DNA from 2 places in the Clostridium pabulibutyricum genome. Region 1 is predicted to be linked to the other one. Evidence: predicted binding sites of a transcription regulator. Region 1 holds the regulator's gene; the other holds the start of a gene.
The links. The regulator NrdR, encoded in region 1, represses ribonucleotide reductase genes. The targets are predictions, from matches to a motif close to CACNANATNTNGTG.

Region 1 (16,361 bases):
CTATATTGGTTTTATACCTGTCTTCTCCAGATATTCTTTCTCCATTTATCTCCTTTAATACATTGTCCCCTACAACTGATTTTCCACCAACTATATAACATTTGACATTACTCGATTTTATATAGGTTGAAATATTTGAATCAACACTACTTCCATCGGTCAATAGTATTGGACTTCCTGTTAATGCAGCATAGGAAGACACCGAGAGTCCATCAGGAAAATCCTTTCCAGATGCCATAAATATATCCTTAATATTCTTCATGCTTTTGGCAACTGCAAGTGAAGTTTCATATCTGTCACTTCCTGATATTCTTTTTACTACTATATTCATATTTCTAAGTGTATCTTCTACATTTTTTGAAACCGAACCTATACCGCCCACTATATAAGCTGTTCTTGCCTTAAGCCGTGATATTTCATTTTTAGTATAAGTGTCAAGAAAAGCTTTCTCAGTAAGAAGAAGAGGTGCCTTTTTTGAATTTGCAAAAGGTGCTGCACTTAATGCATCTGCAAAGCTTTCCCCTGAAACGAGAACCACCGAATCCGCACTGTCCCATTTATTTTTTGATACCTTGGCAGCTGTTTCGTATCTGTTTTTTCCAGCAAGTCTTGATACATTTTTATGGTTTGAAGTCTTGTTTATAGTATAGGTATCCGTAACTTCCATAGTATCAGTTCTATATGTTGTTATTGTAAAACTTTTATCCGTCATTTTTATGTCCGAGAAGGTAGGTACATGAATCTGTTCCTTTTTTGCTTCATAATAATTATTGTAGTTTGGTTCTTGAATTTCATAGTATTTACTTCCACTGGCTGAATTTGCTGTTACATAAAGTACTCCATTGGGATCTGTAACATTTGTATCATTTTTATCGCTTACAGCGTTTCCGTCTTCCATCTGGCATGACCTCGTATATACATGATCATGTCCATCAAGTACAACGTCTATGCCAAGTTCCTGAAATACTTGCGGATGAGTAATTCTCCTCTGCGCTATATCTGCATCCGTCTCATGTGTTGCAGAACTGTATATGGAATGATGCATTCCAACTATCTTCCACTTTACATTTGGATTTTGAGCTATTGCCTCTTCCATAAACTGTTTGTGATCTTCTGCATTTATGTCATTACTGTTCAGCATTAAGAACAATGTGTTTCCATACACGAAATAATAATCATTTCCAGTAGTTCCACTACTTTTATCCGTTTCATATCCATTACTCGTAAATATACCATATTTATCCGACATATTTGGAATATTAAAATGAGTAATGTGTCCTTTCCCATAACCTTCGTGGTTTCCGGAAATTGCTGCTATAGGTATATTTCTAAGCTGTTGTGGTTTAAAATACTCGTTGTATTCAGGTTCATTATTTCCATCTATTACTTCCTTGCCGTTGTTTACCTGATCACCTATTGACAAGAGAAAACTTGCATTTGAAAATTTACTTGTAGCTTTCTTTATCGTATCCTGCCATCCTTCTCCATCTTTTAAAATATCACCACTGGCACCTATTTGCGGATCTCCTGCAAATAAAAAATTAAATTCTGAAGTATCTTCTGTTGTGTAATTTTCTACATCACTCCAATTTGTACCATCTCCTACCCTATATACATATGACATATGGTCTTTAAGTCCCGTCACAGTTACTTTATTGGAAAAATATCCATCATCTCCATTAGATATTTCTCCCTTGAATAACTTTGACTTTTCAGATGGGAATTCACTGTTTGTCATATCTGATTTTAGTGCAATCTCAACCTGTGCAGACAAATTATTACTTGAATACCAGGTGAAATTTATTTCTGACTCATCTTTTCCCGGTGAAAAAGTTATGTCCTTTATATGAGCTTTGCCATCTTTAGTCGAAGACTGCTCTTGAACTGTAATATTCTCTCCAGAATCTTTGGCATTAACTGATAAAGGTATTGCAGCACATGAGAGTCCTATAAACGAGCATAAAAAAAACAGTCCCGCTTTTCTAAAATATGAATTCATAAAATTCCTCCCTTTTTTAATGTACAATTGTAATTCTAGCATTATATATGTTTTTTTCTTTCTCAGTAGTGTAAATTCTGTGTAAAAAAATCATAACATTCTAATTTAACTTACATTTTACATAAACTTTATAAATAGATTTTAATGCTGTTATATAATTGGAAGCATGAATTTAATTACTTAAAATTTTTTTGGAGGTATAAAATGATAAACTTTTTAAAAAGTTACAAGATATTCACTGTTTTATTACTTGTAGTTTTATCTGGAATATTTTTATACAAATTCAATACAAACCATCCTGTTACATATAATATTCAAAATGGGAAATCATCTGTAAAATATGAAAAGGCCCGGGTCCTGTCTGTAAAAAACAATTCTATGACAAAGCTTAAAAATTCCCGCAATATATACTTAGGCACCCAGAATGCAAAATTGGAAATCATCTCCGGTGAACATACAGGTGAAATAAAAAATATAACCAACTATTTAAGTGATACACACAATGTATATCTGAAACAAAACATGAAAATAATTGTCGAAATTTCGTCTTCCGAAAGTAACTACAGCATTATAGTATATAATTACTACAGAGCTCCCGTTCAATATGCATTTATCGCATTGTTTTTTATTTCCTTGTGTATAATAGGCGGTAAAAAAGGCATGAAATCGGTACTAAGTCTAATATTTACCCTTTCCTTAGTCATTTTTTTATTTATACCAATGCTGTATCTCGGTTATTCTCCTACAGCATCATCAATCTTAATCACAAGCATAATTACCTGTATGTCTCTTTTTCTTTTAAATGGATTTAGTCCCAAAAGTACCTGTGCCATTTTAGGAACCATATGCGGAGTGGCCATTTCAGGATTATTGGAACTTGTATTCGGACATTTTGCACATTTAAATGGATTGAATCTTACACAAGTAGAAAGTTTAAACATGGTTTCAAATGTATCCGGAATGAAAGTTCAGGAGCTTGTTACTGCTGGAATATTAATATCATGCCTTGGAGCTGTCATGGATCTTTGCATATCCATAGCCTCATCAATGCAGGAAATATATCTTTCCAATCCAAGTATTTCAAAACAGGAACTTTTCAAATCCGGTATGACAATAGGAAAAGACATGATGGGAACTATGGCAAACACACTTATACTCGCTTTTACAGGGGCATCTTTAAGCATGATCATAATAATATACTCCTACAATCTGGACTATAACCAGCTTATAAATATGGACATGGTAAGTATTGAGATAATTCAGGGACTTACAGGCTCACTTGCCATAATATTTACAGTTCCCATAGTATCTTTAATCTCAGCTGAAATAATTCCTAAATCCTTATTTAAACATTTATCTTGAATTTATTTACTATTTTTATTAATTCTTCTGCTCTAACGGCATTTTCATCAGTTTTAACTCCAATATGAGTATTTTTAGCTTCTATGGATTCCATGCTCTCGGATATATCAGAAGCATCACTTGTACATTTGTCAGCTGTATCTATAATTTCATTGATTATGCCGCAAAGTTCATTGTGAGACAAATTTATACTATCTGCAAGTACATAGAACTTGTTTATAAAATCTTTTATCTTATTACTATCATTTTGGTATTCTAAGCTCATATTTATTATATGAGCGTATTCTTTTACAATTTTTTCTTCCACGGAAGATAGCATGTCTCTTGAACAGCCAATAAGTTCACTCACTGCATCAGTCATATCCTTCACATCCCCTTGTATTTTATCTACTACAGATGATGACTGTTCTGCAAGCTTTCTCACCTCTCCAGCAACTACCATGAACCCTTTTCCATATTCTCCTGCTCTTGCAGATTCAATATGAGCATTTACAGCAATTATATTTGTTTTTTTCGATATATTCCTTATTTGTTTTAACATGTCAAATATATTTTTTACAATTTTAATCGTATTAAGTGATTCTTTTAGTTTCTCACTTGAGGTATTATATTGCTCCTGAAGATCTGTTTGGGATTTCTTTATTCTGTTCTTCATTATCTCAGCTTTTTTATTTATTTTATCAGCAAAATCAAGTCCCGCTCCAATTTCATCTACAGTTTGTCCAACTACAGTTTTTACAGAAGTAATTCTTTCTCCAAGATCTTCAACTGAAGCCAGCACTTCTTCCATGCTGGCAGTTATATTACCTGAACCTTCAACAACAGTGTTTACCTCTATTTTAGATTTATCAAACATGTCTTTTATATAATTACTGGACCTTAGGGTCAACTTTCCCTCATCACTGGCACATTTTATCATTCCCTCTATATTTTTTATTGCAAATTTTAAATCATCAGCCAGCTGTCCAAATTCATCCTGTCTTTTTATATCCAAATTACATCTAAAATTAAATTTTGAAAGTTCAAGCGCATATTTTCTTATTTTTACAACAGGCGCCTTTATTCTCAATGATATTATTATTCCTATTATTACCCCTATTATTATAAATATTAAAGTTGCAGCCATCATTTTATACTTCAATAACTCTACAGATGAAAATATCTCTCTTTTATCCATTGTAAGGCCTAAATACCATTTTATTCCCGGTATAGGAGAATAAGCTAGAAGCTTATCCACACCCTTCATATTATAACATCCATAACCTTTATTTCCCTTTATCATATCTTTTTCAAGTTCCGCTATTTTTTCAAGACTTTTATCTTTTTGAGCATTTTTTATAGTATTGTCTCTATTTAGTACCAAGGTAAGATTTTTATCTACAACTTTGGTTCCATTACTGTCAACTATAAAACAATATCCTGTATTTCCAACCTTCATACCTTGAACAAGTTTATTTAGTTCAGACATACCAATATTGGCAAACAATACTCCTATGACACTTCCATTTTTCTTTATTGGAACCGACACTTCTATAATTTGTTCCCCATTTATATTGAAATATGGTCCCGATATTTGACCTTTTCCTTTTATAGAATTTTTCATATATTGTGAATCATCGGAAGTTAAATTATTTTGAGTTTTCGTACCATCTTCCATATATGTAAGTCCACTAAGATCCATTACACCTAAATTCGAATAATTCAATTCCTTGGATTTCTCGTTTAAGATTGGAATCTCCACTTTAGGATTCATAGATTTTATTTCTTCCCTGTCAGCTATTTGGAGCATTGACTTAATTTGTCCTGAAAGCATTTCTGAAATTAACTTAGATGATTGTGTTGCTTTATCTTTCAATTGTGAATTTATGTTTTTTTCCATGGATTTATAAGAACTATAATAAGAAATAAATCCAAGAACCGCACATACAGTCACTACAAGTATTCCAATTTCTGCTGTTATTTTTAGGCTCACACTTTTAAAAAACCTTATATCTTTAAATTTAATTATATTAACTAACTTTTTTATTTTTAAAAAATTAGTTGAAAATTTTAATTTAATATCTTCTTTCATATTATTTCCCCCAATATTGTTATTCATTTATAAAGGTATTTTTATCTATATCAAAAATTATAAAACTACTGTTTTTTATTTTTTTAGCTTTTTTCTTTATTTTACTCATATGTATTCCAACTTCATCAATCTTCTTAAAATTTTCAAAATACCCACATATACATCCTAGTGCTATGGATGTAAGAGGAAATATGTCTTTGTTCCCTTTTCTGTCAAGAGATTCAATATATCCCTTTTCTTTGTCTTTTTCATTAAAAAAATCTAATATTTGCAAGTCAAAGGTTGAAATTATATTTCTGCAAAGCTCACAGCAAATTTCAAAATTGTATTCTATTACACATACGAAATCATCCCCTCCTATATGTCCTACGAAACTCCGGTGTAGAGAAAGTTTTTCAAATTCATCCTGTATAAGCTTTGCTGTAAGTTTTAATACTTTATCTCCATTTTCAAAACCATATGTATCATTGTATATTTTAAAATTATTTAAATCTGCATAAATTAAAAAAAATCTTTCATGACAATGCATTATGTTTTCAATTACCTTATTTATAATTTCATTACCCGGAAGACCAGTAAGGGGATTTAAATTTTTAGCACGGTTTTTTTCAAATTCCATAGTATATTCAAGTAAATTTTTTATTGTAACAATTCCATAATACTTATTTTCCTTAGTAACTATGACATAGTCATATATTTTCTTTATATCCCTTGCCATGGCAACTTTAGCTACATCACTTACATCTGTATAATAATCAACTATAAGGGGAGATGTATCCATTACCAATGCTACAGAACGTTTAAAAAAAACAGACATTCCGTATTGAGTAGCAAGTACATAGTCCAAGTTGTGCTGCATAATAAGTCCGACTGGATAACCATTTTTTACTATGCATACACCTGTAATTTGAAATTTCTCAAAAAACTGCTTAATATCTTTATTTCTGGTTGTAACCTCTGATGCTGGATTATTTTGAGCTATACTTCCCACATAATTTTTATCAAATTTATTATTTTCTATTCTATTATACTTAACTATTTTCTCCTTCACCCTTTCTGAAATATCGAGGAAGGCCCCTGATGGCCTTTGCAGAAAATATCCCTGTCCATATGTAACTCCTAAATTTATCAGCTTTAAAAGTTCAGCTTCAGTTTCAATTCCTTCGGCAATAATTTCCATATTAGTAGCTTTGGCAAGAGACAAGACTGTCCTTACCAATTCCTGTTTAAACAAATCTTTGTCTATATCTTTTATAAAAGATATATCAATTTTTATATAATGAGGCTTTGTCTCCATTAAAGTTTTAAGTCCTGAATAACCAGTACCCATATCATCAATAGCTATTTTATATCCCTGCCTTACATAATTGTCCAATGCCGTTTTAAAACCTTTATAATCTTTTATGGCAGTTTTCTCAGTTATTTCAAATATAATTGAATCCGGAGATATTCCGTTAATTTTTAAAAAATCCTTGGTAAATCCACTTTTAAATCTTGGATCTTTAAATATTTTTGGATCTACGTTAATAAAAAGAAGTTTATTTTTATCTATTTGTTTTACTTTCTCAATGGCCTTTATCCTACATAAAAGCTCTAACTCCCATGTTCTATCATAATTTTCCGCTTCTAAAAAAAGCTTTTTTGGAGAGTGAAGTGGAGAATCCTTGGGACCTCTGCTTAATGCCTCATATCCTATGACAGACGCATTTTTAAGAGATATAATTGGCTGAAATACTGTGCTTATATCTTTCTTTGACAGTATTTTTTCTATCTCATCTTTATAACATATACTCATTTAATCCACCTCATATAAAAACTTTTTACATAAGTATACAATTGTTATATTAAGTACAGGCTAATTATTTGTTAAATTAAACTAATATCCACCTCAATATATAAAAAAAGTAGACAGCTTACAATTAGCTGCCTACTTCTTTGAAATAAGATTTTTTATTTCTTCCATAAATGTATTTATATCCTTAAACTGCCTATAGACAGAAGCAAACCTAACATAAGATACTTCATCTATATCTTTTAGTCTTTTCATCACCATTTCACCTATATCAGATGAATTTATTTCAGTTATCATTTTATTGTTTATAGTTTTTTCGATGTCATCTGCTATACTCTCAAGTTCCTGCCTGGAAACAGGTCTTTTTTGACATGCTTTTATAAGTCCGTTAAGCATCTTGTCCCTGTCAAAATATTCCCTCTCCATGTTCTTTTTTATAACAAGTATTGGAAGATTTTCAATCTTTTCATAAGTTGTATATCTTTTTTTGCATTTAAGACATTCGCGTCTTCTCCTGATAGCTGTATTGTCTTCAGTAGATCTCGAATCAACAACTTTGCTTTCTTCATGACCGCAATAAGGGCATTTCATCCTGTTTCACGTCCTTTATATCTATATTTGTCTATATTATACACTTATTTGGCAAAGTTTGCATCAACATCAACTTCACAAGGACGGATAACCGAATATTTATGATGCTATATCCTCTGCATCTACAAGAAGAACATCTACCCCAATTTTTTTTACACTGCTCCATGGGATCTCAACATCTTCATTCTTTCCAAATAAATTTATCTTAGATGTTGTAGATGGAAGTATAATAGAAATTATTCTATTATTTTCACAGTCCATTTTTAAGTCCTTTATAAGTCCAAGTTTTGAACCCGTATTTATATCTATAATCTCCATGCTCCTTAAAGCAGCCAGAGAATATAGTGAAATTTCTTCATCCATATCATTTTCCATATGTAAACCCCTCCCAAATAAATTTTATTATAAACTTACACCATCATATATATTTCCTCATATGTTTCAATGCAGTCTTCTCAAGCCTTGATACCTGAGCCTGTGATATTCCTATTTCGTCAGCTACTTCCATTTGAGTTCTTCCATCAAAAAACCTAAGGTTTAATATAAGCTTTTCCCTGTCATTGAGCTTCTTCATGGCTTCTTTTATAGATATATCCTCAAGCCAATTTTCATCGACATTTTTTGTATCACTTATCTGATCCATTACGTATATTGCATCTCCACCGTCTCTGTATATTGGTTCAAACAACGACACCGGATCCTGAATTGCATCAAGTGCAAACACAACTTCTTCCCTCGGCATTTCTAGTTCCTTGGCTATCTGCGATATTGTAGGTTCCTTGTTGTTTTCCCTAACAAGCTTATCTCTTGCCTGGAGTGCCTTATAGGCTATATCTCTCAAGGATCTGCTAACTCTTATGGAATTATTGTCTCTTAAATATCTTCTTATTTCACCTATTATCATAGGCACTGCATAAGTAGAAAATTTTACATTTTGGCCAAGGTCAAAATTGTCTATCGCCTTTATAAGGCCAACACATCCAACTTGGAACAGGTCATCTGCATTCTCACCCCTGTTGTTGAACCTCTGTATTACACTTAATATAAGTCTCAAATTTCCTTTTATAAACTTTTCTCTAGCCTTTAAATCACCATCTCTAGTCTTAATCAAAAGATCTTTCATTTCATTTTCTTTAAGAACTGGCAGTTTAGATGTATTTACGCCACAGATTTCAACTTTGTTAATTATCATGCAATCAGCCCCTTTAGAATATATAGCATTTTAAGTATTTACTAAGAAGCTGAATTTTATACTAAAGACAAACTTACAACATTTTATTTATTTCTTTTTTTAATCTTTTTATTATTCTTTTCTCAAGTCTCGATATGTAGGACTGTGATATACCAAGCATGTCTGCCACTTCCTTTTGCGTCTTTTCAATATTCCCATTCAAACCAAATCTCAAATTTACTATTTTCTTCTCTCTGTCACTTAACTTTTGCATGGCCATAACAAGGAGTTGTTTGTCCACCTCATCTTCTATAAGATCATACACTATATCATTTTCCGTCCCTAATATATCGGAGAGCAAAAGTTCATTTCCATCCCAGTCTATATTAAGAGGCTCGTAGAACGATATTTCTGCCTTTACTTTGTTGTTGCGTCTTAGATACATGAGTATTTCATTTTCAATGCATCTAGAAGCATAAGTTGCAAGCTTTATTTTCTTGCTTGGATCAAAAGTATTTACAGCCTTTATAAGTCCTATTGTTCCAACCGATATCAAGTCCTCCACATTCACTCCTGTATTTTCAAATTTTCTGGCTATATACACAACAAGTCTCAGATTTCTCTCAATCAGTGTAGATCTTACTTTTTCATCTCCGGAAACAAGTTTAAGGACAAGATCTGCCTCTTCTTCTTTCGTAAGAGGCGGCGGCAGGACATCACTTCCTCCTATGTAATACAAATTTTTAAAAAACACCTTGAATTTCAGCATCAATCTGTTAAGTACAACATTTATTTTCATCATAACTTTTTCCCCCAATTAGTCCTATTTTTTTGGATTTATCCTCAATACACACTTGATTTACAATTAAATTACTCCCCTTGGTAAAAGTGCATGATAATCACTAAATTCACTTAGCCTGTCATCGCAAAAAGCGACTACAGCCTCCCTGCTTTCAGTAGTATTTTGCGTTTTTATTATTACAGATTTCGGTTTGAATCCCAAAAGTTTATCACAGCTACCATTAACTACCCTGTAAGGTATATATAATTTATCATAACCTTCAATGTTAACATCCAAAAACTCGGACCTTTCGACTATTATAACCGGAAGATTGGTTGCAGGTTCTTTAAGCTCGTTACCCGTATCAAGAAATGCTTTTACACTTTTGCTGCCACCCTCCATTACAATATCAACATTGTATATAAGCGTGCTAAGACTTCTTCTCCCGTTTACAAATACAACAAGTCTGTCAACAGCCACATATGTCATCATAATCGCAATCAAAAGCCACTTTGACGAGAAATCATATGACCCATACCCGTACCTGTTGTATTGGATAAACATACAAACACCCGCAAGAAGCATAGAATACATTATAAACATTGCTAATGCTTTTATATTGAACATAAAATTTTTTCGTCTGAATGCAATAACAATCATTACTGCTGCTGCACATATCTTAAATGGCAAAGTTGAAAACACTTCAAGCCTCGGGAAAATCATGGTGACAACATACATTCCCCCGATTGCAGATGACAAAATCATATACTTGAATTCAATTACAACTCTCATGGTTTTCGCTGTAATATACATTACAAAGAAATTAACTATAATATTTATAAAAACAAGCACATCTATAAAAACAATCAAGTGCCACCATCTCCTTAATGTATTATTTTCCCATAATTTACTTTTTATTATATACTTGTTTAGTTCAAAATTTTGTCATTTTCTAATTGTGATGAACATTTTTATTTTCTATAATATGTCATGTAATTCAAATTTATGCACAATACCAAACACACTAGTTTTCTAAGACATAAAAAGCTGCCGGCATCTCTGCCGGCAGCTTATAAACTACTCAATTAATTTTATTGTCTTCTCTGTCTTCTTAAAAAAGCTGGTATTTCAAGGTCTTCATCTTCAAAGTTCTTATATTCTGATGTAGCTGCAGCTTCATCTTTACTGTCATTACGATGGTAAAATTGTTCTCTGTTTCCGCTTTCATTTTCCTTATTCACTTTTTTCTCTGGCTTCGCAGTTTTTGCCTTTTCTTCAAAACCCGTAGCTATAACAGTAATTCTTATCTCATCTTTTATCTCTTCGTCTATAACTGCTCCGAATATTATATTAGCATCTGGATCCGCAGCATCTTGAACAATTTCAGCAGCCTCATTTATTTCCAGCAATCCAAGATCAGCACCACCTGTTATATTTAAAAGTACTCCCGTTGCACCAACTATAGAAGTCTCAAGAAGAGGGCTCGATATGGCCTGTTTTGCAGCATCCTGTGCTCTGTTGTCTCCATTGCCCTTGCCTACACCCATATGAGCAAGTCCCTTATCTATCATAATCGTTCTTACATCTGCAAAATCAAGATTTACAAGTCCAGGTATTGTTATAAGATCTGATATGCCCTGAACACCTTGTTTCAATACATCATCAGCAAGTTTGAATGAATCCATCAAGGTAGTTTTCTTATCAACTATCGACAACAATCTTTCATTTGGAATTGTTACAAGGGTATCTACCCTGTCTTTCAAATTGTTTATTCCCATTTCTGCATGTATCATTCTTTTTCTTCCTTCAAAAGGGAACGGTTTTGTTACAACTCCTACAGTAAGTATGCCCATTGACTTGGCCGTTTCAGCAATTACAGGAGCTGCACCTGTTCCAGTTCCGCCGCCCATTCCTGCCGTTATAAACACCATGTCTGCACCTTTTATTGCCTGTGAAATTTCATCCTTACTTTCTTCTGCAGCTTTTTGTCCTATTTCAGGATTTGCACCTGCTCCCAACCCTTTGGTAAGCTTTTCTCCTATTTGTATTTTTTGAGATGCCTGCGAAAGCATCAAGGCTTGTTTATCTGTATTTATAGCGATAAACTCTACATTTTTTAATCCTTCAATTATCATTCTATTTACAGCGTTGTTTCCTCCGCCTCCACATCCTATTACCTTTATTTGAGCAAAATCCTGAACATCAACATCAAAATCTAGCACTACAATACCCTCCTCATTAGAAAAAATCTGTAAAAAACTCCTTTATTTTTGATACAAAACCACTGCTTTCATACTCCTTATTTTCAGTCTCAGCACCATGTCTCAACAGATTTTTATAGTCTTCCGACTTTTTTTCTTCATATTTGTTCAATGGATTTTCATATTTTCCATCCATGGAATTAGATGCATCTTTAACAACTCCAACTGCTGTAACATACATTGGGCTGGACGCACCTATATAATTGGGAACACCAATTCTAACATGTTTCTCCAGTACTTTCTCACTAAATTCTTTTATTCCTTTTATTTGTGATATTCCTCCACCTACCAAAACAACCTCTGATATATTCTCGTTATTATCCAGATTCCTTATCCTGCTGTCTATTATACAAAGCAATTCCTCTACTCTAGCCTGTATTATTTGAATAAGAACATCATAGTCAACTTTAACCTTACTGTTATAATCTGTATTCACTTCTACTTCAAAGGATTTAACATCTGAAAGTGATTCAACGCTTGCATACTTTTTCTTCAAATTTTCTGCAGAAGATATAGGAATCTTCAAGCACACTGAGATATCATTAGTTATACTATTACCACCAATCGGTGCGGTAGCCATACTAGCAAGTTTTCCTGAATTGTAATCATAGATATTTATTGAATCTCCACCTACATCGACAAGTAAAACTCCTCTCTGAATTTCCTCATCCCTCAAGACAGCCTGAGACATCGCCGTAGGTTCAAAGACAAGTCCGCTTGCTTTTACTCCAGCCCTATTTACACTTTTAAAAAAATTATTTATCACACTTGACTGGGCAATTACAAGCTGAGCATCCACTTCAAGCCTTACGCCACTCATTCCTATAGGATCTTTTATTTTATCATATCCATCAATTATATACTGTTCTGGAATTATCCCTATTATTTCCTTATCGTTCGGAATAGTCATTACTTTAGATGCTTTTAAAACTCTATTCACATCATTTCGTCTAACTTCTCCATCTTCTGAAGATATGGCAACTACTCCTTTTGTCTCAACAAGTTCACTTAATCCTCCGGGGAGAGCGATATAAGCTTCCTCTATTTTGATATCTATCATTCTTTCCAAATCATAAATGCATTTTTTTATAGACTCGGAAGTACTGTCTATATCTATTACAACTCCTTTTTTTACTCCACTGCAATCAGCTGAAGTAATACCCATTATTTGCATTTTGCCATATCTATCTAACTTACCTGCTGCAGCACATATATTAGATGATCCAACATCTATTCCTATTATATATTCGTCCATTAAATATTTTCCCCCTTGTAATAGAACCATCAAAATATATATTCAACAGGAAATTGGAATTTCCTCTTTATATTTTATCATATTTTGATAAATTCTAAAATACACTGAGATATATTAATTGTATAATAAAAGGAAAAGAGAAGTATCTCTTTTCCTCACAGTTATATCAATTTGCCTTTCTAAGATCTTTTATTTTTACACTTCGTGTATGAACTGTATGGTTCCATTCCTTGTTGTTTTTATTGAGAATTCCAAGTATTGAAATTGGAAACCACGTCATGATATACAGTGGGTATAACAAATAGTACAAAAAAACTTTAAAGCTGAATTTCCTCTCAATTAGAAGAATAAGTGGAGTATATATACACTGGAGTATTGAAAATCCTATAGCCAGAACTGTCACTACACTAAAATCTACTGAATAAACGAACTCACTTAAATTAGATATGATGTTGTATGTAGACATAAAGTGCTGCAAAAATCCCATGATTGCAGAAATACCAATCAGCACCGTAACAATCGGCTGAATACTGTATAGCGCACAATCAAGAGGTACAAAGCTGAAACTCGTAAATGCCTTCTTTACAAGTTTGAAAAAATATCTGCTCGATACATCTGCAAATCCCTGCATCCATCTCTTTCTCTGCCGCCATGACTGAGGAAGAGTAAGTGGTTTCTCATCATATATCACTGCATCATGAGCCCAACCGACCTTGTATCCATTTAATATAAGCTTGCATGTAAATTCAAGATCTTCTGTAAGACATGTGGCACCCCATCCCAGTTTCTTCAATATGCCTGTTTCTACACAAAACCCAGTCCCTCCAAGCTGCGTAGACAATCCAATATTGCTCTTTGCAAGTTGAAACATTCTGTTATTGGTCCAAAATGCAATAGAATAACTACCCGTAATCCAAGTGTCAACAGGATTTTTACTGTCAAGATAGCCCTGCACAACTTTATAGCCTTCGTTCAACTTTTTGTCCATGGCATTCAAGAAATTTTTATGTACCAAATTATCAGCATCAAATATTGCAACTGCTGAATATTTTTTATTCATCTTAAATAACTTATTGAACATCCATTCAAGTGCATATCCTTTTCCTCTCTTGTCCTTGTTGAACCTTTCATAAACAATAGCACCCTTTTTTCTGGCCTTCTGGGCTGTTTTATCTGTACAATTATCAGCAATCACAAAAACATCATATAATTGCTTTGGATAATCAAGAGCCATCAAGCTGTCAACAACATCTCCAATTACAACTTCCTCGTTGTGAGCTGCTACAATAAGTGCAAAGCTTGATTTTCTCGTAGTAATTTTGTCATCTTTTTTTCGCCACAAGCCAAAAAACGATATGCACAAGTAGTATATTGATATTATGTAAACAATACAGGTTAGAATACGAGAGGTATCATGAATTATTTCTTTAAAAATGTCCAATTTCATCCCCCCTAATTTAAGGTTATTTTAACATAAATACTTATCAATTACTATAGTGTTTATACTGTTAATAAATATTTTACACAACATACAATTTTATAATATCAAAGTTCTATTATTCTCTTTATCATATCTCTGTCAACGGCATACGCAAGCATGGACTCCATTGATATTTTCCCTCTCTTATACAACTCTGCAAGGGACATATCCATTGTCTTCATCCCATATTTGGCACCAGTCTGCATAGCTGATTCTATCTGATGGCCTTTACCTTCCCTTATCATATTCCTTATAGCCGCTGTAGCAACCATTATCTCAAGTGCTGCAACTCTGCTCTTGCCATCTATGTTTGTTACAAGCTGCTGTGATACTATTCCTCCCACGACAGCTGCAAGTCGTATTTTTATTTGCTGTTGCTGATAGGCCGGAAATACATCTATTATCCTGTCTATTGTTTTTGCCGCTCCTATTGTATGAAGCGTTGACAATACCAAAGTCCCCGTTTCCGCTGCAGTAAGGGCAATTGATATCGTTTCAAGATCCCTCATTTCTCCAACTAAAATAACATCCGGGTCTTCTCTTAGAATAGACTTGAGTGCAGTGGAATAACTACAACTATCCTTCCCTATTTCCCTTTGATTTATTATAGATTTACTATGTTTGTGAAGATACTCTATAGGATCTTCAAGTGTTATTATATGAGCCGCCCTTGTTGAATTTATCTCATTTACCATTGCAGCAAGAGTCGTACTTTTTCCACTTCCTGTAGGACCTGTTACAAGAATCATACCCCTTTTATATGAAGTAAATGTTTTAATCACCGGTGGAAATTTAAGCTCATTTAAAGTCGGTACCTTGAGTCCAACTACTCTTATTGCAATTGAGCTACTGCCTCTTTGTTTAAAAACATTAACTCTAAATCTTCCAAGACCAGATACTGAAAATGAGCTATCAATTTCACCTGTTTCAACATACTTATCATAATCACCGTTGAGTATATCTTTTGCATATTTTTCTGTATCACCTGGTTTCAACTTTTCATTTCCAGCTTTACTTAATTTACCGTTTTTTCTTATAATAGGGGGTACTCCCACAGTTAAATGTAAATCTGATGCATTTTCTCTAGTAGTTAGTTCCAATAATTCTTTCAGCAACTTCACCTTTTTTCCCCTTTCGAAGTATTTAATGTAGACATTTCTCTATATTATTAATCGTACTATATTTAAAATCTTTAATACAATACTCCAAATAAGGTGTAAATTTAGTTATATTGCATATATTGCCATACAATATACGGTAAAATTACTTTACTGTTTCTTCCCATAATTCATTTCTTTGTATAATTTCTTCAAAGCTTTTTTTTCTATTCGTGAAACATATGATCTTGATATTCCAAGAAACTTTGCTATTTCTCTCTGGGTTCTGGGTTTACCCTCTGAAAGTCCATATCTCATTTCAACTACACATTTTTCCCTACTTGTAAGACATGTATTTATTTTTAAATATAATTTTCTTACCTGCATTTTATGTTCTACAATTTCAACTATGGAATCCTCGTCGCTTCCCAAAACATCCATCAATGAAATTTCATTGCCCTCTGCATGATGGACGTACTGTATTTTATCTGAAATGTATAA
Region 2 (16,361 bases), on a different contig from region 1:
TTGTTTTCGAAAGGATAATGATGTTGTGCAAAAGGCATGGAACCTGAATCAAACCAGCAATCTATTACATCAGACACTCTCTTCATTTCTTTTCCGCAGTGAGGACACTTTATTTTTACAGCATCTATATACGGTTTGTGCAGTTCTATGTTTTCAGGTACATTCATACCTTTTTCCTTAAGTTCCTCAATGCTTCCTATACATTCTTTATGCCCGCATTCGCATTCCCATATTGGAAGGGGAGTTCCCCAGTATCTTTCACGGCTTAGGTTCCAGTCTATAACACCTTCTACAAACTTTCCAAATCTTCCTGTCCTTATATTGTCAGGATACCAATTCGTATTGTTTGTATTCTCAACAAGTTTATCCCTCATTGCAGACATTTTTATAAACCAGGTTCTCCTAGGATAATACAAAAGTGGAGTATCACATCTCCAGCAGAATGGATATGAATGAGTAAATTTCTCAGACTTATATAATATATTGTTTTCTTCAAGGTATTTTATTATCTTGGGGTCTGCATCTTTTACAAAAAGACCTTTCCAAGGTGTAACTTCTTCTTTGTATTTTCCCTGAGTATCCACTGAATTTACAACAGGTATATCATACTTTTTACATATATTGCTGTCATCTTCACCGAATGCCGGAGCAGTATGAACTATTCCCGTTCCATCTGTAAGTGTTACATAATCGCCGTGAAGAACATAATGTGCCTTTCCTTCGAACTTTGCAAAATTAAACATTGGTTCATAGGAAAGTCCGAGAAGCTTTTCTCCTTTGAATTTGCTTATGACTTCATATTCCCCTTCGAGTTTTCCAAGGAGCGCCTCCGCAAGTATTAGATGTTCCCCTTTGTTTACTACTTCTACGTAGTCATAGCTCTTGTTTATAACAAGTGCCATGTTATTTGGAAGGGTCCATGGGGTAGTAGTCCACGCCAACATGTATTTATCAGAATCTTTCAGTTTGAATTTTACATATACTGAAGTTTCCTTTACATCTTTATATCCCTGGGATACCTCATGAGATGAAAGTGCAGTTCCACATCTAGGGCAATATGGGACTACCTTGTACCCTTTGTATAAAAGTCCCTTTTCCCATATTTTCTTAAGTGCCCACCATTCTGATTCAATATAGTCATTATGATATGTAACATAAGGATCATCCATATCCACCCAGAATCCTATTCTGTCGGACATTTCCTTCCATTCACTTATATATGTGAATACACTATCCTTGCACTTTTTTATAAACTTTTCCACTCCATATTTTTCAATTTGCGGTTTTCCTGATATTCCAAGGCTCTTTTCAACTTCAAGCTCTACAGGAAGTCCGTGTGTATCCCACCCAGCCTTTCTAAGTACATTATAACCTTTCATAATTTTATATCTTATAATGAAATCCTTCATAACTCTTGTCAGTACATGACCTATATGCGGGTTTCCATTGGCTGTTGGAGGACCATCATAAAATGTAAAATACTCTCCATCTTTATTAAGTTCAAAATTTTTTTCAACAATTTTGTTTTCTTTCCAAAAGTCAATTATATCTTTTTCTCTGTCAGTAAAATTCTTGGAATTATCGATTTTGTCGTACATAACTTAACTCCTTTCCTCATTCGTATATCTTAAAAGTAAAAAACTCCATCCTAAAAATAGGACGAAGTTAAATTCGCTGTACCACCTATGAATAAATATTCACGTGAAAATATATTAAATCTTTAACGCAGAAAATACGAAAAGTCTTACTTAATCAAACATTCGGACTTCTAGCTGTCAGGTGATATTCCCCAAGCTTCACTGCAAATTTTCACCAATCATTTGCTCTCTTTTAGTAAAATTACTTGAGTACTCTTCCTCTTCAACGCTTTTCACCAATAAAAATCTGTATAATATAATTTCCTTATCATTATATTATACAGATTTTTCATTGTCAAATTATTTGATAAATTTTTATGAAATACCAAGTGCCGTACATATTGCCTTCGCAATCGCCGCAGCTGTCTTCTGTCTTCCGGAATCATTCCCTAGAATCGAAGCATCCTTTGAATTCGTAAGGAATCCCGGTTCTGTAAGTACCGTCGTTATTTTTGTATTTCTGGTTATGTACAGCCAGCTTCCATCCTTTAGTCCCCTGTCATATGTACCAATAGCTCCTACAATATTTTTCTGGATAAGTGATGCCAGTTTCTGTCCCTCGCTGCTTCCTGTATAGTACAATGTTTCCGTACCTTCAGCAGAACTTGAGTCAAACGCATTCGTATGTATTGACACCATAAATTTTGCCCCGGAGTTATTTGCAACATCACATCTCTTTTGAAGACTTTGAGTTACAGTAGCTGAACTGGTTTTCCTCTCATCCGTTGTTCTTGTATAAACTACATTTACCCCTTTATTTTTAAGTATTGCTCCTGTTTTAAGTGCTACATCAAGAGTTACATCATCTTCCTGATATCCATTTCCGCTTGAACCTACATCATCGCCCCTGCCATGCCCCGGGTCAATGACAACAGTCGGATTTTTGCCCGAATTCGGAGGCACCTTTGTATCTCCTTCGTTGTTTTGATTTTCATCTTTATCCTCATAAGCAAGATTTAAAGACATCAATATTCCCTGTGCAATACCTTTTGCACTCTTATTTTGAAAATCAGAACTGCTTAACGCATCACTCTCACTTTGATTTGTCATAAAACCCAAATACACCATTATAGAAGGAGCATTTATTTTACTGAACTTTTCCTCCTTTTCAGCAGAAGCCTCCTTTATTCCCCTATCTTGAGAGCCTGTAAATTTCACAATCTGTTTTTGTACGCTTTCTGCTTCTGCCTTGGACTGATCCGACTTGTTCTGCGCAGAATAATACGTTTCTATTCCTTTAACATTTTTGTCCTTGGAATAAGAATTTGCATGTATGCTTACAAATTCACTTGAATTGGACTTGTTCGATATATCCGCTCTTGCATTATCGTCAAGTGCCTTGTCCTCTGTCCTCGTATAAACCACATTTACACCATTTTGCTTTAATATTTCACCTGTTTTCAAAGCAACTGATAAATTTACATCCTTTTCCTTTGCTCCTGAGTCCGACAATGATCCACTGTCCTGTCCCCCGTGAGAAGCATCAATCGTGACTGTATACTTGCCGTTTGTGCTTTTGTCCGGAGATTTTTTTGTTGAAAACTTAAATTGAACATCCCTGCCAAGCTCAATTCCCTCGGAGGTTTTTATTCCTCCTCGAATTACAACTGTATAATCCCTTCCATACTCATAATTTACTTGAGGAGTTATACTCACCGTACATCCATTGTTTTCAGTATTCAAGCCGGCAGATACCACCTGTCCGTTAGAATCTTTAACAATTATATTGGAACTGTTCACAGTAGACTTGTCCAAACTTCTATTAAAAGTTATTTTCCACACTTTATTTACTTCAACATCTTTTCCAATAGTACTGCCATCATAATTCTGCGCAGCATATACCACTCCATTCCTTAAAAACATAACAAATGAAAATATGAGAACAATGCTGAAAAGCAGTTTGTATGAAATAGGTTTCTTCAATTTAGCACCTCTCTTTCTATATATTTCACATATATACAAATTAATCTTCAATATTACAAATTATATTATAATATAAACATTATTGAATTGATACCCAATAAATCTATATATAAGAATCAAACACAAATATATGTTATATAATAGTTGTATATTATAAAAATATGAGGTGATTTCTATGAAAATAACATATATCGGTCATTCAAGTTTCCTGCTTGAATCCTCGGGTGGTACAAGAATTCTTACGGACCCCTTCGACAATACAACCGGCTACAAGGTATTTCGCGAAAAAGTCAATGTAGTAACTATAAGCCATCATCATTTTGATCATGACTATACTTCCGAACTAACCTGTGAAAATATAATCGATAAAACTGGCTGCTTCAACTTTAAAGATACATCAATTTTAGGAATTCCTTCCTATCACGACAAGGCAAAAGGGGCAAAAAGAGGTAAAAACATAATTTTCATAATAGAACTGGATGGTTACAGGGTATGTCATCTCGGTGACCTTGGACATCTGCTTTCAGATGAACAGCTTTCAAAATTGAAGAATATAGATGTGCTTTTCATACCCGTTGGAGGAAACTTCACAATAGATGGAAAAGAAGCTGCAAAAGTTGCAAAATCAATAAATCCACACTTAATAATACCCATGCATTATAAAACTGAACTTTTGTCATTTCAGCTTGACGGTCTTGAAACTTTTTTGAGAAATATTAAAAATAGTGAAAACACAGGAACAAATTCAATACAGCTTGATAAAAGCCTAAAAGAATTTAACAAAGTAAAAATATTAAATTACAGCATATGAAATAAAACTCCCCATGCAATTTTTATAAATTACACGGGGAGTTTTATTTTTTAAGAACTGTGTTCTACATGTTCAAGCCCTGCACTAAAAAGCTGATTTATATGCTGATCATCAAGGGAATAATATACTTGTTTTCCTTCCTTTCTGAATTTTACAAGATGAGCAGATTTCAATATCCTCAGCTGATGGGATATTGCCGATTGACTCATTCCTAAAACCTCAGCTATATCACAAACACAAAGTTCACTTTTCAATAAAGCATACATAAGCTTTATCCTTGTATGATCACCGAGCACCTTGAAAAGCGAGGACAACATAAGGGAAGTCTCTTCTGAAAGCATACTCTCTTTTACATTTTCTATACAGCCCTTATGAACCTCATGACAAGAGCAAACTTCAATTTCAGAATTATTATCCACAGTATCACTTCCTTGTACAATATCAACTAAATTATTACTTATTATGTTCTAAATATCAAGTAATATTATATCTTTTTTTTTCATACTTGATTTTACATCTATAATTCTCTGATTACTGGAGCCTCTAAATTTAAGATTAGGATCCAGCCTGTCAGCTTCAAACTTTCCATCGACAAGAACATCTATGTTGCTTAGAAGATATGTTCCTGCCTCTACAACGTCATTGTTCAGTATGTTTTCAATTTTGTATCCCGTATAACACCATATATCAAGTCCAAGTTTTTTTATCCTGCTGGCCATATATCCAAAAGCTTCAGCTTGATAAAATGGGTCGCCGCCTGAAAACGTAACTCCCTTTATTAAAGGATTCAAAGCAATACTGTCAATCAAATCATCAGCCTTCATCAGCTGTCCGCCATTAAAATCATGGGTTGAGGGATTAAAACAGCCTTCACAGTTATGACCACAACCCTGTGCAAAAAATACTCTTCTAAGTCCAGGTCCGTTGACAAGGCTTTCATAAGCAATCCCAGCCAACCTAACTAACTTGTTTTCCATAACCTATAATCCCCTTGAATTAAATTTCAATATTATTTAAAATAAACTTGACGTCCTGTAGCCTGCGATATCCTGTCTTTTCTTTCGGCAACTTTTCCTTCTCCAAATCTTTCATCCAATGAAAGGTATCCTGTAACTCTCGATACTCCCTGGATATCACTACTGCCGCATTTAGGACAATTATCCTCTCCGTGAAGATAAGTTCCACAGCTCTTGCAGTATCTTATATGGAAATTTATTCCTATATAACTTATATTTGTCTTGCTGTAAGCATAGTTTATTATATCATAAACTGTATCTTCGGATGGATAATCATCCAATTCTATATAACTTATATGTCCTCCATTGCAAAGTTTATGATATGGTGCTTCAATGTTTATCTTATCTCTTATTGATATTGGGAAACCCACAGGTACATGATATGAATTAGTATAATAATCCTTATCAGTAACTCCTTTTATCTCTCCAAATATTTTTTTGTCCTTTACAATAAATTTTCCACTTAAACCTTCGGCCGGAGTAGCATAACAGCTCCAGTTCAGATGAGTTTCTTTTGTAAGCTTATCAGTATAATTTCTTATATGAGTTATAATCCTAACTCCAAGTTCTCTTGATGCTTCATCTTCCCCGTGATGCTTCCCTGTAATTGCAATCAAGGTTTCTGCAAGTCCTATAAAACCTATGCCCCAGGTTCCCTGCTTCAATATAGGTTCTATAGAATCTTCATCCTTTAGATTTTCAGAACCTTTTAAAAGCTTTTGTCCTGCAACAAACGGAAGGTCTTTGAGCCTTAAGTTCTTAAGGGTGTCATACCTGTGCATAAGCGATTGTCTGGAAAGATCCAATCGTTCATCAAGAAGTTTAAAAAACTTTTCTACACTACCCTTTGACAGAATTCCTATTCTCGGAAGATTTATTGTAGTTGGTGCTATGTTTCCTCTTCCCTTTGGTCCTTCATCTCCATTGACATTTGAACATACATAAGTTCTGCATCCCATAGTAGATGGAAGTATCCCTTTATCATAATAAACCTTGTTAAAATCTGCATCCATGTTCATAAAAGTAGGATTCATTCTCTTTGCTGCCACTCTGCATGCAGTTCTAAACAAATAATAGTAAGGATCTTCCGGATTTTTATTGACGCCTTCTTTAACCCTGAATATTATGTTTGGAAATATAGGCTGTTCTCCCTGTCCAAGTCCTTTTTCATATTCCGTCAAAAACACTTCACAAATAAGAGCTGCATCGTCTGACCTTGGCACACCTATATTTATAGAGCTGAAAGGTACCTGTGAACCTGCTCTGGAGTGCATAGTATTCAAGTTGTAAATTATGCCTTGCATTGCTTGTTCTACACTTCTTCTAAGTTTCTTCTCCGCTATTTCCCTTGCCTTGTCTCCACTTATGCCAATTCCTTCGAATTCCTTTATTATTTCCTGTCTTGTAGGTCCAACAAATATTCCCATATCATTATCAAAATCAGGATGCGACTGTCCTCCGAACATGTCATTTTGAGATGACTGAAGCAAAATGCATGAAAGCTCTGCTGCTGATTCTATTCGCTTAGGCGGCCTTATATATCCATATCCTGTATTAAATCCCCTTAGGAGCACTTCTCTTGTTGGAATATGAAGACAATTGATAGTCAAATTATAGGAATCCAAATCATGATAGTATATGTCACCATTCTCATGAGCTTTTGCAAGACTCTTTGGCATCTTTGCAAGATTGTGCCATTTGTTTGATTCACTTGCTATTCTTAAAAGCTTAGAACTATAGTTGTTTCCTACATTTGCATTGTCCCTGTCAGTCTCTACACCTATTTTGTCAATAGCTTTCATAAGATCAGACTTTATTTCTCTTATATTATTTCTGTCCTGTCTATAATTTGAATATGCAAACCCTATTCTGGTATACTTTTTTTCCATAAGAACTTCTTGAACTATGTTCTGTATATTTTCCACATCTATCTCTTCAAGATTGATTTTTTCTATACGTGATATAACCTCTCTAGTTAAATCAATAAATTCACTTTCCTTTAAATCGCACCCTATTTCATCAGATGCCCCTTTTATGGCATTTGTTATTTTAATAGAATTAAATTCTACTTTTCTTCCATCTCTTTTTACAACATGTAGCATTTACCCATCCTCCAAACTACTATATATTGTATATAATTGTACTATTTAATCGTAGAAATATCAATTCACATTTAAGCCGTAATTTTAAAGTTAATGGAGTTTAACTTCAAATTCCTTGCTTATGAATAATTATAGTTATCTTAACCAAAATAATTATATCACAACCAAAAATTATATGGAGGTAAAAAAATGATAGGAAAAATAATAGATATAAACAACATGGAAGCTACAATATCTCTTGTGGACGGAAGAACCATGCATGTATCAGTCTCCTATATTCCACATCATTCAAAAATAGGTGACAGACTGAATATAGAACCTTTCCAGGCAAAACTCACCTCAAAAGTCAGTGCAAATATGTCAATTCCGCCAATGTGTTGAATGAATACACACTGCGTAGTATAATAGTGTTAATGCTAGGGGTGCTTTTGAAAGCTGAGAAATAACTTTATTAACCCTTTACCTGATCTGGACAATACCAGCGAAGGGAAGCTCTATATTATTTCGTAATAGTTATACTTAAAAGCCAAATCTCCTTTTAGTACCTCAAAGCAAATAAAGGAGGTCTTTTTTTATTATGTCACTGCTTAAAAATTTTCAGGAAGTAATTTCACATCCAAGTTCTATATTTGCACTTATAGCCCTTATAATTATACTTTTATTTATAATAAGGGTTAAAAAAATAGAACTCAACTCACAACTCATAGCACAAATTGGAATAGCTCTTGCCCTGGCGACAATACTTAAAGTATTCAGAATATATCATCTTCCCCAAGGTGGAAGTATAACTCTAGGAAGCATGGTTCCAATACTTTTGATGTCGTTTCTGTATGGTCCTCAAGTTGGTTCGTTAACCGGTTTTCTCTATGGCATCATAACCTTGATACTGGATCCCTATATATTACAACCAGTTCAGGTGTTATTTGATTATCCTCTTCCTTTCATGGCAATTGGGCTTGCAGGATATTTTAAAAATCATAAACTCGCAGGAACAGCCATTGCAATGTTCGCCCGATTTGTATGTCATTTTATTTCCGGTATATTGTTTTTCGGAAGTTTTGCACCAAAAGGAATGTCACCCGCTGTTTATTCATTTACACTAAATGCAGGATATTTGCTAATAGAATCAATTATATGCATGGTCATAATAGGATTGCTTCCTTTCAGGCAGCTTGAATCCATACTTAAAAAGAACATTGCCCATAATACTGGAAAATAATTTTACAAATGTTTAAAAAGCTGTGCATTCAAAACACAGCTTTTTATAAATTTAATTTATACTGAAAATCTACTCCACAGATATGGCATTTACAGGACAATTGTCCCTTGCTTCCATGGCAGAGTCCTCACTTGTTTCTGGAACCTCGTTAACTATTACTCCAGCTTTTCCATCATCCTGCATTTCAAAAACATCCCCGCATGTATCCGGACACAGTCCGCAGCTTATACAGGCTTCCTTATCAACTGATGCTTCCATTTGCATTCATCACCTTTCTTGTGAAATAATAGTATAGTTATTTGCAGATTTTCTTATATATATTCATAAAATTTCATTCACATACTAGAGAAGCTTTAACTTCTTCATAAAATTGTCTATAAGCGTATCATAGTCAGTTGAATTTGATATGTATTTTTCCACATTCCCACTTTCCATGCTGTCTGCAAGTTCAATATCCATAGGAAGTTCGGCAAGAAGCGGAAGTCCAAGATACGCAGCCTGTTCTACTGCTGATTTCTTACTGAATAACTTTATTTTTTCATCACAGTTTTTACATTTTACATAAGACATATTTTCTACAGCACCTATTACATTTATGCCCATTTTTTCTGCCATTATAACTACCTTTTTGACTATCATGGATACCATATCCTGTGGAGTTGATACTATGACAATTCCATCAAGAGGTATATCCTGCATTATTGTAAGAGCCACATCTCCAGTTCCCGGAGGCATATCTATCAGAAGATAATCAAGCTCATCCCACTGGGTGTCCGAATACATCTGCTTCAGAACTCCTGTAATTACAGGTCCCCTCCATATAACAGGCTGTTCTTCTTTTTCAGTCAGAAGATTCAATGACATTACCTCAATGCCAAGTCCTGTATCAACAGTGGAAAATTTCACATCATCAGTTCCATTTATTGGAGTCATACTTGCTCTCTCCTTATTTATGCCAAAAAAACGCGGCATTGAAGGACCTGTTATATCACCGTCCAGAACACCGACTTTGTATCCCTTGTGTTTTAATCTTATTGCCAGTGCACCTGTCACAGTAGATTTACCAACACCCCCCTTTCCGCTCATAATACCAACTATATGTTTTATTGTGCCAAACCTAGGTGTAGACTTACTACATTTATTTTTGTCTTGTACATTACAACTTGAATTACTTGGACAATCATTACAACTACCCATTTTCACTACTCCCTTTCGTGAATATATTAACTAATTAAACCTAAAAAGTTTCATCAATCATTATAACATATAATTCTATAAAAAAATTTCCTTTCAATTAATAACAAAACTTGAAAGGAAGAAAATATCAATTATATTTCAAAGTTTTAACTATACGCTCAAACAGTGAAGACATAGCTTCACTAAAATCTTTCTCCTTCACAAAAAAAGTAAATCTATAAAACCTGTTGTTTCCTTCAAGAAAGTATTCCTCGCCCACATAACTTCCTCCTATTTCCTTTGTCATATCATACTTTATGAGATATAACTTTCTGCCATTCATCCTCTTGCTTTCCAAAGAATATTTCTTGTATAAATTATTCTGCTTATTGGATATTTTCTTACTGTTCGTCAGGAATTTTTCCAGGTTTCCATTCGATCTCCAAACCTGGAAAAAACCATTTATCTTTCCGTCTTTATTTTTAAAATCAGTATGACAAAGCACTTCACTCCCAAAAGTATCCTGTCTGACAATCTGCCATGAACCTGGTATTTCATACTTTACACTTCCACCAAGCTCACTGTACTGGCGTAAATTATTCAAATTCTCATCACTTGATACCGTAAATTCCAACTTATTCATAAAAACTCTTCCAAGAGTACATATCACAATTGTGATTCCCAAAATCATTAACAAAAAGCCCAACTTTTTCTTACTTACAGTTATTAACTTCATGCCCCGCAATTTTCCACTGGTATGTCTACCGTACCCGTTCTAAAATCATAAAACATCAACCAATATCCAAAATCATCCTGTCCTTTTTCAGGCACCCATGTTACAAATCCCGTTCTGCCCTCATATGGCTGTTGGCTTTTATCCTTTGTACCCGGTATACCATAAATCATATACTTTACATTTCCATCTCCATCATATTTGTATCCCATTAAAAAATGCGAGTAATTCTTTATATAACCATAGTAAGAAGTCATAGGATAATAAATAAAGGTATATTTATCATAGTCACTTGTATCATACATGTTTTGACCATTGCCTGTCGGCACTTCATACCACTTACACCTTTTTAGTTCACTACTGACTTTGGATGTCTCTTGAAATCCACTTATCAAGTTATCGAAAAACTCATCATCAGACCTGTCATCTGCTTCACTTCTCGTATCTTTATCCAATTCAACTGATGAATTGTCTATATAAATTTCATCTTTGTCTCCTGTTTCAACCTTCAAGTTTTCTTTGTCTTCCGTTTTGTCTTCTGTTTTATTTTCATTTTTGAGCTTTTCAAGCTGCTCTTTATGTTCTTCTTTTACAAGATCCGAAATTTTATTTGTAAATTGTTCCTGTTTTTTATCCAATCTCTGTTTCTTACCCATTTCAACAGAAGGCTCGTCTTTTAGAATATCTTCATTTTTACTTTCTTTTTTAGCCTTTTTCACTTCTATTTTTTCTTCATATTTATCAAATATACTTTTATTTTCGTCCTTATCCCTTTTATCATTCTTGTCAGCTTTCTTATTCTCAGTATCCTTGATTTTTTGTTTTTCAGGTACGGATTTTTTACCTATAAAATCAAAAGATCTCCAATTTGGTACCTCCATACTTGAAAACCCGCTCATAACTGATATTATATTTTTATCTAAAATTCTGATAATGGCCGCCCCTGATATTTTATCTATAGATATACCACTGTTGCATATATTATCTACAGGATATTCATATCCTATATCCGCCCTGCCATAATCATCTATGTTCATTTCACCTACATTAATTATTTTTTTTGTATCTTTCTTATTGCATATAAGTATCATGTAATACGGGGTATTGTCTTTCTTTAGGTTTTGTACATAATAAGATATTTTACATTTATTATTTTTAGTCTCTAATTTGGCGTATCCCGAAGCTATTTTGTCGGAAGCTAAAGAGTATCCCTTTTCATCTTCCTGCAGTATTATAAAGTACCTGCTATAACTCTTTTTTTGTGCCAATTTGCTGTACCTCCATATATTTTATTCATTATAATATATGAGGCAACCTTCAAAAAGTGAACAATAACTTTTTATTTGATGAAATTTATTGTAACACTTTATATATACAATCACTTAATTTTGAAAACTCAAAAATTGAAAGTGTTTCCCCTCTTCTTCTTGGATCAATGCCGGCTTCTATAAAAGCCCTCTCGATATCTTCCTTCAAAATTCCCAACGGTTTTAATGCATTCCAAAGTGTCTTTCTTCTCATATTGAAAGAAAGACTTACCAATTTAAAAAATAACTTCTTGTCTTTTAACTCTACCTTTGGAGAATCACGTTTGATTAATTTTAGTACAATAGAGTCTACTTTAGGTCTCGGAACAAAAGATGAGGCACTTACATACCTTACCACCTGAATATCACAATAGTATTGAACAAGTATTGACAATGCACCGTACTTTTTACAATCCGGCTCTGATGAAATCCTTTCTCCAACCTCTTTTTGGACCATCACAGTAAATGAATCAAACATTACATTCTCATTCAATAATTTTGATATTATAGGTGTAGTAATGTAATATGGTAAATTTGCAACAATTTTCACCTTCTTACTTCCACCAGTCAACTTGTTAAAATCAAATTTCATAGCATCTGCATGTATCAAATTAAAGTTATCGAAATTCCCCAATTCATTGTTTAAAATTGGTATTAAATTATCATCAAGCTCTATGGCAGATACGCATTTTGCCCTTTGCAAAAGTTCCCTGGTTAAAGTTCCAACTCCCGGTCCTATCTCTATTACACTATCCTCCTCTGATATTTCAGATGCCTGCACTATATCATCAAGTACAGACTGATCCATAAGGAAATTCTGTCCCAAATTTTTTGAAAACCTAAAAGTATATTTTTTAACAATATCCTCAGTATAGTTTTTATTCATAATTATCCCCTTATCAAATTAATACAGTCCTGTCTTTTGGGCTGCATTTATAAATTCTTCCCTTGTAATTCCATAGTTGTTGAGCCTTTTTAAAAACTGAGCAGTATTAGCATATCCTATTCCAAGCTCTTTACCTAGTTTGTCCCTTCTATATTTTGATTCTTTTCCTCCTGTAAGCTTAAAAAACACCATATCATTTATATCAAATTCACATCGGCTTTTCTTTTCTTCGCATTTGGCATTTTTAAGTGCTTCCCTTATTACTTCCGGAGATGCATTCTCCACACCTATGTCTCCATCTTTCAATCCGTCTTTCTGCGATATGTATGCATGTTTTATGTTAGCAACTCTTTTGGAAATAATTCTTCTTATTTTTTCACCTGCAAAATCAGGATCTGTCAGAACTATTACTCCCTGTCTTCTCTGTGCTTCCTTTATTTTGTCTATAACCTTTTTATTTATTCCAAACCCGCCAACAGCTATCAACTCGGCATCTACTGCTTTTTTTACAGCAGTTACGTCATCTCTTCCTTCAACAACTATAATTTCTTTAATCATATAAAACAACAACCCTTTCCCAAACCAAACTAAATTAAATCAAAAAAATAGGGGCCTAGACCCCTATTCGGCGACATACACATTAACCCATTTTACCCCCCAGTCATTTGCTTCTGAACTGGAATTAAAGAACAAATCTATTCTGTTGCCCTTAATGGCACCGCCTGTATCTTCAGCTATGGCATATCCATAACCTTCTACATATAATTTTGTTCCCAAAGGTATAACTCTCGGGTCAACTGCTACAGAACTAACAGAGCTGTTTCTCCTCGCTACTGTTCCGGTTGCCGTTATTCCAAATCCTTCATCTCCAGGCGCCTTGCCTGTACTACTATAATCTGCAGTATATGCAGTAGCTCTCATTTTAATTGATTTCTGATAAGGAATACTGCCTCCTCTTGAAAAACTCATAGGCGTTTCACCCATAGCAATAACTTTATTTACCGGCTGTTTTTTTACTGCTTCAGATATTACTTTTTCTGAAACTTGTTTTCCATCATTATAAGTAATTCTTGTAACAGTCTGCTTTTCGCCATTTTGTCCCTCTTGCAGAACTTTTTGACTTCCATTCTGCATATTAGAATCTTTTTTAATAACTGTTTCAAAATCTATTGGTCTATTTTCTTTTATGTCTTTAATTTTCACTCTAGTCACAACAACATTCAATCCATTTTTCAATTTGGAATCTCTCTTTGGAGATACTATATCAAGATTACTTAATTTAATTTTTTCAGTTTTCAGCATATTGTAGACGGTATCCTCTGCTGAATCTACAACTAATTTTTTCCCATCTACATTGATTTTAAGTTTCACTGCTTTTTTTATGGATATTTTACCATTATCATGAATTCTACTGTTCAGACTAGGTGTTACTTTGTCCTTCGGTCCTGGTTTAATTCCATTGTCCTTTAATGCTTGTGCATATGTGTTTTTGAACGTAGTTATTTTTTTATCGTTTCCATCAATTGAAACCACTACAGATTTTCTCATATTAAAAAACACCGCAATTAAAATTAACATCAAAACTGCTGCAATAAGTGCTGCGGCCTTAGGACCATTGGAAAAATATTTGTTTACGCAGGTCTTTGCTTTTTCCATCATAAAAAATACCTCCTCCGGGCAAGAGCGACACACAACATTATAAACATACGGTTTATTTATGTCAAATGAACACTCCACCTTAAATGCCAAATGCACGGTATGCATAATCAATAAAATAATTATTTATTTATGAGTCCAAAATACTTTAAGTTATGCATTTTAAGATATTTAACAGATGAAACTTTAAATGACCATTACACTAATAATATAAACATATGCTAAAACATAAGATTTAATTACTAATAAATTAAATTATAAAAATTTTTATTATAATTTTATATTATTCTTCTAAATTAAGCAAGTTCCTCGTATTTGAAATTGTTATGCAACTTAGTTCACTGCTGCTCATATTTCTTATTTCAGCTATCTTATCCATTGTAAAGCCTATATATTCAGATCTATTTCTCTTCCCACGCATAGGAACCGGAGCCATATAGGGACAATCTGTTTCTACAACAATTCTATCAAGTGGAACTTCCCTTGCTACATCAATGACCTTTTTTGCATTTTTAAAAGTAACTACTCCTGTAAAACCTATATAATACCCAAGCTTTATACATTCTCTCGCAAACTCCACACTTCCCGAGAAGCAATGAATCTCACCCTTTACATTTTTAAACCTGCTTATTATTTCAAGTGTGTCACCATGTGCCTCTCTGTCGTGTATTATAACTGGAAGCCCGAGATTATCTGCAAGTTCCATCTGTCTTGTGAAAACTTCCTTTTGAACATTTCGTTCAGGATTTTCGTCATAATGATAATCAAGACCTATCTCCCCAATTGCCTTTACTTTTGGATTTTTAGAGAGCTCTTTGATTTCCATTAAACTTTGATCACAAAAACTATCCGCAAATTCAGGATGGACTCCAACCGCTGCATAGAACATTTCATACTTGTCAGCCAATTTTACAGAATATCTTGATCCTTCCATGGAAGCTCCACAATTTAGTACTCCTACAATTCCATCCTGATGAAGTTCTTCTATAACCTGATCCCTGTCACTGTCAAATTGTTCATCATCATAATGGGCATGTGCATCAAAAATATTAAATTTCATCTTTAATTCTCTCCTTGTGAAAAATATTTATACACTTTACCATAAGTTCCAAAATAAATGCGGGCACAAAAACTCATGTCCGCACTTTGTATTGTTATTTAACTGTACTTCCACTTTCAATATCTCCCGATATTGTTGTCGTAAACAATTTGTCTCCACTTTCAGACGCAGCTGAAAGTATCATTCCTTCTGAAAGTTCACCTTTCAACTTTATAGGTTTAAGATTGGCAACAACTATAACAGATTTTCCTATAAGATCCTGAGGATTATAATATTTTGCTATCCCCGATACAACCTGTCTTTCCTGTCCGCCCAAATCAAGCTTGAACTTCAAAAGTTTTTTGGAACCCTTTATAGCCTCACAGTCAATAACTTTGGCAACTCTCAAGTCAATTTTGTCAAAATCATCAATTGTTATTTCATCTTTTATAGGCGGAATATCAACTTTCTCTTCAAATTTGACACTTTGTTTCAATTTATCCAGTTCCTCGAGTTTCTTGTCAACATCTATTCTAGGGAATATAGGATCTCCCCTGTATATTTTGATACCTGCCTGAGTCCCATCAAAAGACTTTATACTCTCCCATGATGCATTTTGAATGTTCAACTGTTTATTTATCTTTTCACTCGTTTCAGGCAAAAACGCTGAAATACAAACAGAAATCACCCTAAGGCTCTCTGCGAGATTATAAAGTACCGTACCAAGTCTCTTTCTTTTGCTTTCATCCTTTGCAAGCACCCATGGTGTAGTTTCATCAATATATTTATTTGATCTTCCAATAAATTCCCATATCTTGTCAAGGGCTTCAGGAATTCTAAGCAGATTCATATTTTT

Region 2: the regulator NrdR is predicted to act here: its motif matches at 7,507-7,520, upstream of nrdD (anaerobic ribonucleoside-triphosphate reductase).

Annotation. Positions count from the first base shown of each region.
Region 1 is NZ_JBZAYZ010000001.1:372,325-388,685, reverse strand. It holds gene AC4CVH_RS01955 (cell wall-binding repeat-containing protein) at 1-1,999, opposite strand, end outside; gene AC4CVH_RS01950 (YibE/F family protein) at 2,204-3,361, shown strand; gene AC4CVH_RS01945 (methyl-accepting chemotaxis protein) at 3,345-5,432, opposite strand; gene AC4CVH_RS01940 (GGDEF domain-containing protein) at 5,452-7,227, opposite strand; gene nrdR (transcriptional regulator NrdR) at 7,360-7,815, opposite strand; gene AC4CVH_RS01930 (YlmC/YmxH family sporulation protein) at 7,915-8,190, opposite strand; gene sigG (RNA polymerase sporulation sigma factor SigG) at 8,234-9,007, opposite strand; gene sigE (RNA polymerase sporulation sigma factor SigE) at 9,081-9,788, opposite strand; gene AC4CVH_RS01915 (sigma-E processing peptidase SpoIIGA) at 9,852-10,637, opposite strand; gene ftsZ (cell division protein FtsZ) at 10,859-11,989, opposite strand; gene ftsA (cell division protein FtsA) at 12,006-13,283, opposite strand; gene AC4CVH_RS01900 (glycosyltransferase family 2 protein) at 13,450-14,724, opposite strand; gene AC4CVH_RS01895 (type IV pilus twitching motility protein PilT) at 14,829-15,884, opposite strand; partial or broken gene AC4CVH_RS01890 (sigma factor-like helix-turn-helix DNA-binding protein) at 16,032-16,325, opposite strand.
Region 2 is NZ_JBZAYZ010000009.1:98,584-114,944, forward strand. It holds gene ileS (isoleucine--tRNA ligase) at 1-1,598, opposite strand, end outside; T-box leader at 1,653-1,873, opposite strand; gene AC4CVH_RS10870 (N-acetylmuramoyl-L-alanine amidase) at 1,953-3,560, opposite strand; gene AC4CVH_RS10875 (MBL fold metallo-hydrolase) at 3,736-4,371, shown strand; gene AC4CVH_RS10880 (ArsR/SmtB family transcription factor) at 4,422-4,790, opposite strand; gene nrdG (anaerobic ribonucleoside-triphosphate reductase activating protein) at 4,839-5,348, opposite strand; gene nrdD (anaerobic ribonucleoside-triphosphate reductase) at 5,381-7,489, opposite strand; gene AC4CVH_RS10895 (hypothetical protein) at 7,679-7,870, shown strand; TPP riboswitch at 7,898-7,996, shown strand; gene thiT (energy-coupled thiamine transporter ThiT) at 8,067-8,708, shown strand; gene AC4CVH_RS10905 (ferredoxin) at 8,778-8,966, opposite strand; gene AC4CVH_RS10910 (Mrp/NBP35 family ATP-binding protein) at 9,051-9,905, opposite strand; gene AC4CVH_RS10915 (hypothetical protein) at 10,033-10,527, opposite strand; gene AC4CVH_RS10920 (DUF7922 domain-containing protein) at 10,617-11,885, opposite strand; gene rsmA (16S rRNA (adenine(1518)-N(6)/adenine(1519)-N(6))-dimethyltransferase RsmA) at 11,971-12,810, opposite strand; gene rnmV (ribonuclease M5) at 12,829-13,368, opposite strand; gene AC4CVH_RS10935 (resuscitation-promoting factor) at 13,432-14,469, opposite strand; gene AC4CVH_RS10940 (TatD family hydrolase) at 14,750-15,526, opposite strand; gene metG (methionine--tRNA ligase) at 15,621-16,361, opposite strand, start outside.